Regions from separate parts of the Bradyrhizobium sp. UNPF46 genome, predicted to be linked through region 1. Evidence: predicted binding sites of a transcription regulator. Region 1 holds the regulator's gene; the other holds the start of a gene.
The links. Region 1 encodes LexA, which represses DNA repair genes until DNA is damaged. Its sites were predicted from a motif close to TGTTCNNNNTGTGTTCNG; they were not measured.

Region 1 (5,974 bases):
TTGCCGCGCCCGATCATTCGGCGACCGCGCGCGTCGCGCTGTGGGGCGGCCGCGAGATCGCGATGCTGTTCCTGGCCTCGCTGATCGCAGGGCTTGCGACCACGCCCTATGCCGCTTTCCACTTCCACCGCGTCACGCCCTACGGCGTGCTCGCCAATCTCGGTGCGATGCCCGTGGTCTCGGCGCTGGTGATGCCGGCCGGGCTGCTCGGCCTGCTTGCGGCGCCCTTCGGACTCGACGGCGTGTTCTGGTGGCTGATGGGGATCGGCATCGACTGGATGGTCGCGGTGTCGCGCTGGGTGGCGGCATTGCCGGGCGCGGTCGGCCGCATCCCGGCGTTCGGCATCGCGCCGTTGATCGCAGCGAGCCTCGGCATCATCCTGATGGGCCTGTTGCGCACGCCCTTGCGCTGGTGCGGTGCCGTGGTGCTGCTGGCCTCCATCGCATGGGGCCTGTCGGTGCGGCAGCCCGATATCCTGATTGCCGGTGACGGCGCCAGCGTCGCCGTGCGAGGCGGGGATGGGCGCCTGCACCTGATCAGGACGGGCAAGGACAATTTTCTGCTGAAGGAGTGGCTCGCGGCCGACGCCGATCCGCGCGATGCCGGCAGCGCCTCGCTGGCTGTGGGCATATCGTGCGACGAGGCGGGTTGCGTCACGCCGCTCGCCGACGGGCGGCTGGTGGCGCTGGCCTTTCGCATCGACGCGTTGGTGGACGATTGCAGCCGCGCTGCCCTGGTGGTGAGCTCGCGGCCCGCGCCGACCGATTGTGCGGCGATGGTGGTGGACCGGCCGCGGCTGGTTCGTCAGGGCGCGCTGGCTCTGACGCGGCGCGGCGACGGCTTTTCGATTGAGGCGGTGAGGGCGAGGGGCACGAACCGGCCCTGGTCGCCGGCGGCCGCCGGCGATGGAGATCTCGAAGCAGGCCTCATGCCGCGGCCGGCGGTTCCGCGCAGCAAGGATGCGACCCCATCGGAGGCCGATGTTCAGGCCGAGGACTGAGCCCTGTCAGCCCGTCGGCAAGGGCGCGATGGGCGACCGGCTGTCGGCGATGATCTGCGGCTTGTGCTCGCGCTCGACGACCGGCTGCGTCACCGGCAGCTGCAGCACGGTTGCGCGCTGGCCTTCGACGAGCTGCGTCACCAGCACGTACTTGCCGTCAGGGAATTCGATCGCGTCATGATGACGATCGGGAATGTGCGGATCGATCTTGCCGAACTTGCCGACGCGGGAATTGACCGTGCGCGTCCAGATCCAGCGATTGTCGTAACGAACGTTGTCGGCGAAGGCGAGCTCCGTTCCCGGCAGCAGGCAGACCGCAACGGAGAGATCTGCTTCGGAGGCGAAGCCGCGCGTCGAGGTGCCGCGGAACGTTGTCGTGACGATCGTCTCGCCGACTTCAGCGGGGCGCGTCGCGACGGCATGCAGGCTGTAGTCACACATCGGGTTGCTCCTCATGCGAAGATGACGACCCGCACCTCACTTGGAGGCACAGGCCTCGGAGTGGAAGCACGCAACGCTCTGCTTGGTTGTAGGCAAATCTACGGCTGCAATCCGCGCGCCGCGATCACATTATCTTTCCCGACTCGCATGGGAACAATGCCGGCTTCCGTGCATTCTGCAGGCATGCGTTGCGGCGGTGTCCGGATATCGCCGGCGCGATTGCGGGGCTGCGATAGCAATGCGCATTTGCCCGCGCGCTGCCTCCTCGCAGCGAACGGCCCGACCAGCGAGCGGCTCGACGCTGATGCTGCGATCAGCGCCGGCGCGCTCCCTTCAGGACGATCTGGCGCATGGCGGTCGCCTCGGCCGCGATGCGACATCGTTTCGCGCGACCTGCCGCGGAGGTCGCCATGGAGGAGGGCCGGACAGTCTGCGCAGAACCAGAACGACCATCCAGCCGGGGCGGACCATCATCCGCTCCAATCTTCTTGATCGGCGCTGCCGACCGAAGGCGCGTAAACGGCGCCGGAGAATTCCGTATCGAGTTCTTACGGACTCAGTACTTCCGGTAAAGCCCGATCAGCTTGCCCTGAATCTTCACGCGGTTCGGTGGCAGGATACGCACCTCGTAGGCGGCATTGGCAGGTTCGAGTGCGATCGAAGCGCCGCGGCGGCGGAAGCGTTTGAGCGTGGCCTCCTCGTCGTCGATCAGAGCCACCACGATGTCGCCGGTATCGGCGCTCTCGTTACGCTGGATCAGCGCCATGTCGCCGTCGAGAATGCCGGCTTCGACCATGGAATCACCGCGCACTTCGAGCGCGTAGTGCTCGCCGGAGCCGAGCATGTCGGGCGGCACGCTGATGGTGTGGCTGCGGGTCTGCAACGCCTCGATCGGCGTGCCGGCCGCGATACGGCCCATCACGGGCACCGCCACGGGCCGCTCGCCCTCGTCCGCGGGCAAGCTGGAGCTCGCGCGGACCTTGCCGAGATTGCCCTCGATGACGCTCGGCGTGAAGCCGCGCCGGTTGCTGGCGGCAGCTTGCAGCTCCGGCAGCTTGATCACTTCGATGGCGCGGGCACGATTGGGCAGGCGGCGGATGAAGCCGCGCTCTTCGAGCGCGGTGATCAGGCGGTGGATGCCTGACTTCGAGCGCAAGTCGAGCGCATCCTTCATCTCGTCGAAAGAAGGCGGCACGCCGCTTTCCTTCAAACGTTCGCTGATGAACCGCAGAAGCTCGTATTGTTTGCGCGTTAACATCTCGACCAAAGTCCCCCGGTTGATGTCGTTCGATTCCGAGACGATGAATTCAGCGATAAGCCGCTACATCCTCGAAACAAATCATGAACGGACACTATATGTTCGATACATGTTCCGCAACTGCTTAATTTACCGTGAACGAAGCGAAACTCGCGGAATGCGTGTGCCACGCAGTTCAGGCGGGGAGCCGCAACACCTCGCAAGGGCTGCCGGCTTCGGCCTTCGGCGCAAACGGTGGGCGCACGAGAAGTACCTGTGCCGCAGCGAGATTCGCAAGCAGAGAGGAGTCCTGGTGGTTGACGGGAATGGCGATCTGCGCGCCGTCCTCGCGCGGCTCCAGGCGGGCGCGCAGATAATCCTCGCGCTGGTCGTTGGCGCCGAGATCGCGGCCGAGCACGGCGCGCTCGCGACGATGATGAATCACGGAGCGGCCCGACAGCGCGCGAATCAGGGGCACCATGAACAGGAAGGCGCACACGTAGGACGACACGGGATTGCCGGGCAGGCCGATCACGCGCATGGCGCCGAGCCGTCCGTGCATCATCGGCTTGCCGGGCCGAATCGCGATCTTCCAGAACGACATCGCGATGCCTTCGTCCCGAAGCGCCTGCTGAACCAGATCGTGGTCGCCGACCGACGCGCCGCCGGTCGTGATCAGGATGTCGGTACCGCTCTCGCGGGCGCGCCGGATTCCGGCGGAGGTGGCTGCAAGCGTATCGGCGGCGACGCCGAGGTCGATGGTTTCGGCGCCCTCGCTGCGGGCCAGCGCGTGCAGGGCGTAGCCGTTCGAATAGACGATCTGGCCGGGCCCGGGCGTTGTGCCTGGCCTCACCAGTTCATCGCCGGTGCCGAGGATCGCGACCTTCGGACGGCGGCAGACGGCAAGGAGCGGGTGATTCATCGCCGCGGCCAGCGCAAGATCGCGCTCCGTCAGGCGGGTTCCCTTGCGCAGGAGGATGTCACCCTCGCGGAAATCGACGCCGGCCGGGCGGATGTGCCGTCCGGTGATCGCGGCCTCCTTGATCGTGACGCTGTTGCCTTCCGCAACGGTGTCCTCCTGGATCACGACGGCGTCCGCCCCGTCGGGAACGACGCCGCCGGTGAAGATCCGCACGGCTTCGCCGGCGCCGACCAATCTGGCGAAGGGACGTCCCGCTGCGACCTCGCCGATCACCGTCAGCCTGGAATCGATCTTCGCGGCATCGGCCGCGCGTACGGCATAGCCGTCCATCGCCGACATGGCTTGCGGGGGCTGCGTGCGTCGCGCCGCGACGTCCTGCGCGAGCACGCGATGATAGGCTTCGTCGAGCGAAACCATCTGTTCGGGCAGCGGTTCGGCACCCGCCAGCACCGCAGCAAGGGCTTCGGAAACCGGCATCAAGGCCACGGCAAGACTCCTGCTGAGCACGGCGGTAATGGGCGGCGAGAGTTCTAGCCGAGTGCAGACGCAAGGCAAAGCAGCACCGGAGGATGATTTATCCTGCGTGATCTCCGCGGAGGAGGAAGCTCAACTCCGCCGGGGCATGATTCAGGAGCCGAGAGAGATCGGGAGGAGGGCGGCCATGGCCAGGACGAGAATGCCGAGCGCCATGGTCGGCATCGGTCAGCTTCCCGTCGGTCCGTCAGGAAGCGCGACGTCGGGCGCTTGGGGGCCTTGATCCTTGTCGGGGAGCGGATCGGCCTGCGACTTCAGGTCCGCGGCCTTGCTGATCAGCTTGGCGGAAAGGTCCGAATCCGAGGTGGTTCTTGCGAATTCGAGCAGGAGAGAGGCTTGCTTGGTGAGATAGGTTTTGCCCAGCACGTCGATCAGTCCGATGTAGAAGTCCCAACGGACTCATGAGTCCGAAGGGGGGCAAACCGTTCCCGGAACTCTGTACAAAAATGCACAAAGTGATCAGGTTCCAAATTTTCAGCAAGTTTAGTTCCGGCAAGCGTGCTCGCAACTGGCCTTCGGTGGCGTCGGGCTGGCTTTAGATGCCTAATGCCTTCAGGGCGTTCCCCACGTCGCGCGGCGACGTCACGTGCACTGCCGTCAATCCACGCGCCCGCGCTCCCTCAATGTTCTCGGCGAGATCGTCGAAGAACACGATGCGCTCCGCAGGCACGCCGATCGCGGCCACGACATGGTCGAAAGCCTCCGCGTCCGGTTTGCGCAAGCCGATACTGGACGACAGGTACAACTCTCGGAAATGGCCGAGCAGGTCGGCATATTCCCTCGAGAAATAGTCGACATGCGGCCGGTTGGTGTTGGAGAAGGCGTAGAGCGGCATCTGCTTGGCGGCACGCGGCAACAGCTCGGCGATGTCAGGCATCTCGCCGGCGAAGATCGCGTTCCAGCCCTCCAGGAACTGCGCGTCCGAAATGCCGATTCCGAGCGAAGCTCGTAACGAGGTGAAATAATCCGCATCGCTGAGCTTGCCGACTTCATGCAGCCGGTAGGCCTCGTCGCGCACGTAGCGCGCGACGATCGACTCCGGTCTGCAGCCGGCATGCCCCGCCCAGCAGTCGATCGCCTTGGAGAAGTCGATGTCGAGCACCACGCGCCCGAGATCGAACAGAAGCGCATCCGCGCTGCCGGGAGAGAGCGATGTCACCTGCGTCCTTTTCACTTCGGTGTCGGCCGATCAGTATCGATAAGGCTCGTGGTCGAACAGCGGGAACGCGCTGAACACGCTCGGCGCGTTGGTTGCGGTCGCTGGATGCAGGCAGGACTTGTTCACTTCGGCAAACGACGTGGCCCCCAGCAGGCCGAGGCAGCGCAGTACCTCGTCCTCCAGCAGCTCCAGCATCCGCGTGATGCCGGCTTCGCCGGCCGCCGCCAGCGCCCAGCATTGCAGCCGGCCGATGCCGACGAGGTCCGCACCCGCCGCGATCGCCTTGACGATGTCGGTGCCGCGACAGATGCCGCCGTCGACCATGATCTTGGCACGGCCCTTCACGGCGTCGACGATCTCCGGGAGCACGTGCATGGCGCCGCGGCCATGGTCGAGCTGGCGGCCGCCATGGTTGGAGACGTAGATCCACTCGACGCCGTGATCGACCGCGATCAGGGCGTCCTCGGCGGTGGCGATGCCCTTGAGGATCAGCGGGATCTTGAACTTGTCCTTGATCATCTTCACGGTCCGCCACTCAAGGCCCTTCTGGTAGTCGCCGCCGGTGGCGCGCAGGCGGCTTTCGCGAACGTAGCGCTTGGCGATGTCACGTTCGCGACGGCTGTAATGGGCGGTATCGACGGTCAGGCAGAAGCCGGCATAGCCGTTCTCCTCGGAGCGGC
Region 2 (5,974 bases), on a different contig from region 1:
GCACCATCGCCGCCATCACCACATAGCCCCACATCCACGCCGAGGTGCGGGTGATGCCTGTGCTCTCGAAGCCGGAGACGATGAACAGCGCGCCCGCGGTCGAGACCAGCATGCCGATCCGGTAGGCGGCGACGTAGGCGGCCATGCCGGCGGCCTGCTCGCTCTCGGGCAGGCTCTCGACGCGGAAGGCGTCGACCACGATGTCCTGCGTCGACGACATCGTCGCCACCAGCAGCGCACCGAGCGCGACGTAGAACGGCGAGCGGCCGGGGTCGGTCATCGCGAGCAGCAGGATCGCGACGATCAGCAGCAATTGCGAGAACAAAAGCCAGCCGCGCCGCCGCCCGAACGCGCGGGTGAACAGCGGCACATGCAGCGCGTCCACCAGCGGTGCCCACAGGAATTTCAGCGTGTAGGGCGTGCCGACCAGCGCGAACAGCCCGATGGTCTTGAGGTCGACACCGGCCTCGCGCATCCACACCAGCAGCGTCGAGCCCGACAGCGCCAGCGGCAGGCCGGACGAGAAGCCGAGGAACAACACGATCAGCACCCGCGGCTGCAGGTACACGGCCAGGCTGTCGCGCCATGAGGTCGCAGGGGTTTCGGTGGCGGCAGTTCCGGAGGTGGCGTCGGGTGCTGTCATGAGGCGGTGTTAGCAGATTCTGGCCGTGATGCCTCTGCCACAAATCCCGTCATGCCCGGGCTTGTCCCGGGCATCCACGTTCGTGGTGCCGTTGAAAAGTCCGTGGATGGCCGGGACAAGCCCGGCCATGACGGCACAGCGTCACTCCCCCGCCTGGAGCTTCCGCGGAAACAGCTCGCCCGCGCCCGCCACCAGCTTCGGCCCTTCGGCTGCATCGCTCTTGCTGAAATCGAGCTCCTCGATCCGTCCCGCGCGCTTCTCGATCTTGTCGGCGGAGATCAGGATCTGGCGGACGTCCTCGTTCGCGTCGGAGAAATGTTTCTGCAGCTTGACCACGCGGTCCCTGAGGCGTCCCAGATCGTCGCCGAGCTTGATCACTTCGGTCTGGATCTGGTCGGCGGCATCGCGCATGCGCGCGTCCTTCATGATCTGCTGCATCACCTGGATCGCTAGCATCAAGAGCGAGGGCGACACCAGCACGACGCGGGCGCGGTAGGCCTTCTGGATCACGTCGTCGAAACCGTCATGGATTTCGGCGTAGACCGATTCCGACGGCACGAACATCAGCGCCATCTCCTGGGTCTCGCCGGTGATGAGGTATTTTTCGGCGATGTCGCTGACATGCTTCATCACGTCGCCGCGCAGCCGCTGTGTGGCGATGCGCTTCTCCTCGTCGCTGCGGGCGTCGTGCAGCGCCGTCATTGCTTCCAGCGGGAATTTCGCGTCGATGCAGAGCGGACGCTGGTCCGGCAGGAACACGACGCAATCCGGCCGCTTGCCGGTCGAGAGCGTGAACTGGAATTCGTAGGCGCCCTTTGGAAGACCGTCCTGGACGATCGCCTCCATTCGCGCCTGGCCGAAGGCGCCGCGCGACTGCTTGTTGGCGAGCACGTCGCGCAACGTCGTCACCTGGGTGGTGAGGTCGGTGAGGTTCTTGTGCGCGCTGTCGATGATGCCGAGCCGCTCGTGCAGGGCGCGCAGGCTCTCCATGGTGTTGCGGGTCGAGTGCTCCATGGATTGGCCGACGCGATGCGTCACCGAATCCAGCCGCTCGTTGACCGCCCGCGCCATCTCGGCCTGACGTCCCGCCAGCGCCTGGGTCATGGCATCGACCCTCCCTGAGGATTCGCTCTGGGCGCGCAGCACCTCGCTGAGGCGCTCCTCGAGCTCGTCGGCCCGGATTGCGTGCGCCATCGCAAGTTCCGCCCCGCGCCGCCCGGAGCGCGCGATCACCACCGCAATTGCCACCAGGAGGATGAGGACGAGCGCCCCGAAGCCGATCAGCGCATCGATCGTGCGCACCGGCCAGTCGCCCAGCATGAAAATGATCTCGTTCATGCCAGCCCTTCTAGCCGATTCGGCCGTTCGCACGAACGAATAGCGAACATTTCCGGTGAATGCCCGGTTAATTTTTATGGTTAACGAAATGCGAAGTTTTATGGTTAGCGAGGGGTTAACGGGGTTCCGCCCCGCATTGACCGCATCCGGCATGGGGCTTAAATCGCGGCCATGGCCCTCAGAGAAATCATCATCCTGCCCGACAAGCAGCTGCGTCTGGTCTCCAAGCCGATCGAGAAGGTCACGGCCGAGATCCGCAAGCTTGCCGACGACATGTTCGAGACCATGTACGACGCGCCCGGCATTGGCCTCGCTGCGATCCAGATCGCGCAGCCGCTGCGGCTGATCACCATGGACCTCGCCAAACGCGACGAGAACGGCGAGACCAAGCCGCTGCCGCGCGTCTTCATCAACCCCGAGATCCTAGCCTCGTCCGAGGAGCTCTCCACTTACGAGGAAGGTTGCCTGTCGATCCCCGAATATTACGAGGAGGTCGAACGCCCCGCGAAGGTGCGCGTGCGCTTCACCGATCTCGACGGCAAGGTGCACGAGGAGGACGCCGAAGGCCTCTATGCCACCTGCATCCAGCACGAGATCGACCATCTCAATGGCGTGCTGTTCGTCGACTATCTGTCGAAGCTCAAGCGCGACCGCGTCATGAAGAAGTTCGAGAAAGCCGCCAAGCGCGCGGAGTGAGCTAGTGTGAACGCTGCCCAGTACTCCGCTGCGCTCCCTCCCCCCTTGTGGGGGAGGGCGGGGGAGAGGGGTAGCCCAGGCGGAAGTCTATCCGTCATCCGTATCGAGTGAGTGCCGCGAACGCTTGCGCCGACAGAGCGCGTCGTGTGGCACCCCCCCCCTCCCTAACCCTCCCCCACAAGGGGGGAGGGAACGTACCGAGTTCTTGTCATGCCCCTTCGCCTCATCTTCATGGGCACGCCCGATTTCTCCGTGCCGACGCTGCTCGAGCTCGTTGCGCATGGCCACGAGATCGTCGCGGTCTACACCCGCGCGCCGAAGCCGGGCGGGCGGCGCGGCCTGCAGTTGCAGCCGACCCCGGTCGAGGAGGCCGCGCGAAAGCTCGGCATTCCCGTGCTGACGCCGAAGACGCTGAAGACCCAGGAAGCGCTCGACGAGTTCAGCGCGCTCGATGCCGATGCGGCCGTCGTCGTCGCCTATGGCATGATCCTGCCGCAGGCGATCCTCGATGCGCCAAGACTCGGCTGCTACAATCTGCATGCTTCGCTCTTGCCGCGCTGGCGCGGCGCCGCCCCCATCAATCGCGCGATCATGGCAGGCGATGCCGAGAGCGGCGTGATGGTGATGAAGATGGATGTCGGCCTCGACACCGGCGACGTCGCCATGGCCGAGCGCCTCGCAATCACCGACAACATGACGGCGCTCGACCTGCACGATCGCCTCTCCCGCCTCGGCGCCGACCTGATGGTGCGCGCGATGGCCGCGCTCGATCGCGGCGGGCTCCAGCTTAGGAAGCAGAGCGAGGACGGCGTCACCTATGCCGCCAAGATCGACAAGGCCGAGGCGCGGATCGACTGGACAAAGTCGGCGCACGCCGTGCTGCGCCACGTCCACGGCCTGTCGCCGTTCCCCGGTGCCTGGGCCGAGCTGGAAAATGCGCGTGTGAAAATCCTGCGCTGCGAGCTGGCCAAGGGATCGGGGGAGCCGGGCGCGGTGCTCGACGACCAGCTCACGATCGCCTGCGGCGAGGGCGCCATCCGCATCATCGAGCTGCAGCGCGAGGGCAAGGGCCGGATGCAGGCCGCGGACTTCTTGCGCGGCGTACCGGTGAAGGCAGGTGCGCGATTCAACTAGCCGGCTCGTCATACGCGGGCTTGACCCGCGTATCCATCTTCTAACAAAACTCTTTTCTGGGCGATGGATTGCCGGGTCAAGCCCGGCAATGACGCCGGACAAAGCTGGACACGATGCCCCGCTACAAGCTCACCATCGAATATGACGGCGCGCCGTTTTTCGGCTGGCAGGTGCAGGATACGCTGCCCTCGGTGCAGGGCGCGCTGGAGGCCGCCGTGAAGGCGATGACCGGCGCGGATTTGCGGGTGCATGGCGCCGGCCGCACCGATGCCGGCGTGCACGCGCGCGGCCAGGTCGCGCATGTCGATGTCGACAAGCAGTTTCCGCCTGGCCGGTTTCGCGACGGGCTCAACGCACATCTGCGCCCGCATCCGATCGCGGTGCTGGAGGCTGAGGTGGTGCCCGACAGTTTCGAGGCGCGCTTCTCGGCCGTGAAGCGCCACTACCGCTATCGCGTCGTCAACACCCGCGCCAATCTCGCGCTCGATATCGGCCACGCCTGGCGCGTGCCGCGCAAGCTCGACGCCGAGGCGATGCATGCGGCCGCGCAGCGGCTGCTCGGCAAGCACGACTTTACGACGTTTCGCGACACCGAGTGCCAGGCCAAATCGCCGGAGAAGACGCTCGACCAGCTCGACGTGATCCGTGACGGCCGCGAGATCACGATCGTCACCTCGGCGCGCTCATTCCTGCACAGCCAGGTGCGCTCGATGGTGGGCTCGCTGGTCTGGGTCGGCGAGGGCCGCTGGACCGCCGACGACCTCTCCGCGGCGCTGCATGCGCGCAACCGCGCCGCCTGCGGCATCGTGGCGCCGCCGGAGGGGCTGTATCTGATGCAGGTGGATTATTAGATCGTGATGCCACCACAGCCGTCATGGCCGGGCTTGTCCCGGCCATCGACGTGCGTCAACATGCGACTATGCATGGTGGATGGGTCTACATCCTGGCGATCGCCCCCAACGGCATTCTGTATGTCGGTGTGACCAGCGACATCGTTCGTCGCATCTACGAGCATCGCAACGGACTCGTGCCCGGCTTCACCAAGAAGTACGGCGTCAAGCTGCTCGTCTATTTCGAACGCTATGAGGACATCCAAACCGCAATCCAGCGAGAGCATAACATCAAGCACTGGTCACGCACGTGGAAGGTCAGGCTGATCTGAGGGACAATCCCGAATGGAAGGATCTCTACGACACCTTTATCCAGTGAGGCATGCCAAACTCTTGCCACATCGTCATGGCCGGGCCTGTCCCGGCCATCCACGCCCTTGCTTAACGGGAGCGCCGAAAACGTGGATGCCCGGGACAAGCCCGGGCATGACGGCGGAGTGTTTGGCAATATAAGCCCTCACCCAAAATACCGCGTCAGGATCCCGCGATACACTTTCGTCAGCTTCTCCAGATCGGCCACCGGCACCCGCTCGTCGACCTGATGCATGGTCTGGCCGACCAGGCCGAACTCGATCACTGGGCAATAGCTGGAGATGAAGCGCGCATCCGAGGTGCCGCCTGATGTCGACAGCTCGGGCTTGCGGCCCGTCACCTCCTCGATCGCGGCGACCGCGAGGTCGGTGAACGGGCCGGGTTTGGTCACGAACACGTTGGAGTTCGAGGGCTCCCAGACGATGCGGGCCTTGATGCGGTTGCCGCACGCCTTTGCGAGCCGCGTCTCGACCAGCTCGCGCAAGCTCGCCTGGGTGTGGTTGTCGTTGTAGCGGATGTTGAATTTTGCGCGGGCTTCGCCGGGGATGACGTTGAAGGCCTTGTTGCCGACGTCGACCGAGACGAATTCGAGATTGGAGGCCTGGAACTGCGCGCTGCCGTGGTCGAGCGGCTCGTCGGAGATCGCAACGATCAGTCGTGAGATATCCGGTACTGGATTGGAGGCGCGGTGCGGATAGGCGACATGGCCCTGCACGCCGTCGACATAAAGCGTGCCCGATTGCGAGCCGCGGCGGCCGACCTTGATGGTGTCGCCGAGCGTCTCGACATTGGAGGGCTCGCCCAGCACGCAATGGTCGAATTTTTCGCCGCGCTCGGCGGCCCATTTGAGCAGCTTGATGGTGCCGTTGATGGAGACGTCTTCCTCGTCACCGGTGATCAGGAACGAGATCGACCCTGTCCCATCCGCCCGCGGCTTGCCACCATTGGCGGCGAGATGCTC

Region 2: a site for LexA is predicted at 2,013-2,030, ahead of UNPF46_RS28960 (DNA recombination protein RmuC). Genes of this name have one in related genera too.

Annotation. Positions count from the first base shown of each region.
Region 1 is NZ_LFJB01000065.1:32,636-38,609, forward strand. It holds gene UNPF46_RS24515 (ComEC/Rec2 family competence protein) at 1-1,001, shown strand, start outside; gene UNPF46_RS37650 (hypothetical protein) at 1,008-1,442, opposite strand; gene lexA (transcriptional repressor LexA) at 1,999-2,700, opposite strand; gene UNPF46_RS24530 (molybdopterin molybdotransferase MoeA) at 2,876-4,087, opposite strand; gene UNPF46_RS24535 (hypothetical protein) at 4,304-4,501, opposite strand; gene UNPF46_RS24540 (HAD family hydrolase) at 4,671-5,294, opposite strand; gene UNPF46_RS24545 (alpha-hydroxy acid oxidase) at 5,325-5,974, opposite strand, start outside.
Region 2 is NZ_LFJB01000082.1:908-6,881, forward strand. It holds gene UNPF46_RS28955 (AmpG family muropeptide MFS transporter) at 1-643, opposite strand, end outside; gene UNPF46_RS28960 (DNA recombination protein RmuC) at 785-1,981, opposite strand; gene def (peptide deformylase) at 2,153-2,677, shown strand; gene fmt (methionyl-tRNA formyltransferase) at 2,888-3,811, shown strand; gene truA (tRNA pseudouridine(38-40) synthase TruA) at 3,925-4,662, shown strand; partial or broken gene UNPF46_RS28980 (GIY-YIG nuclease family protein) at 4,686-5,020, shown strand; gene dapE (succinyl-diaminopimelate desuccinylase) at 5,159-5,974, opposite strand, start outside.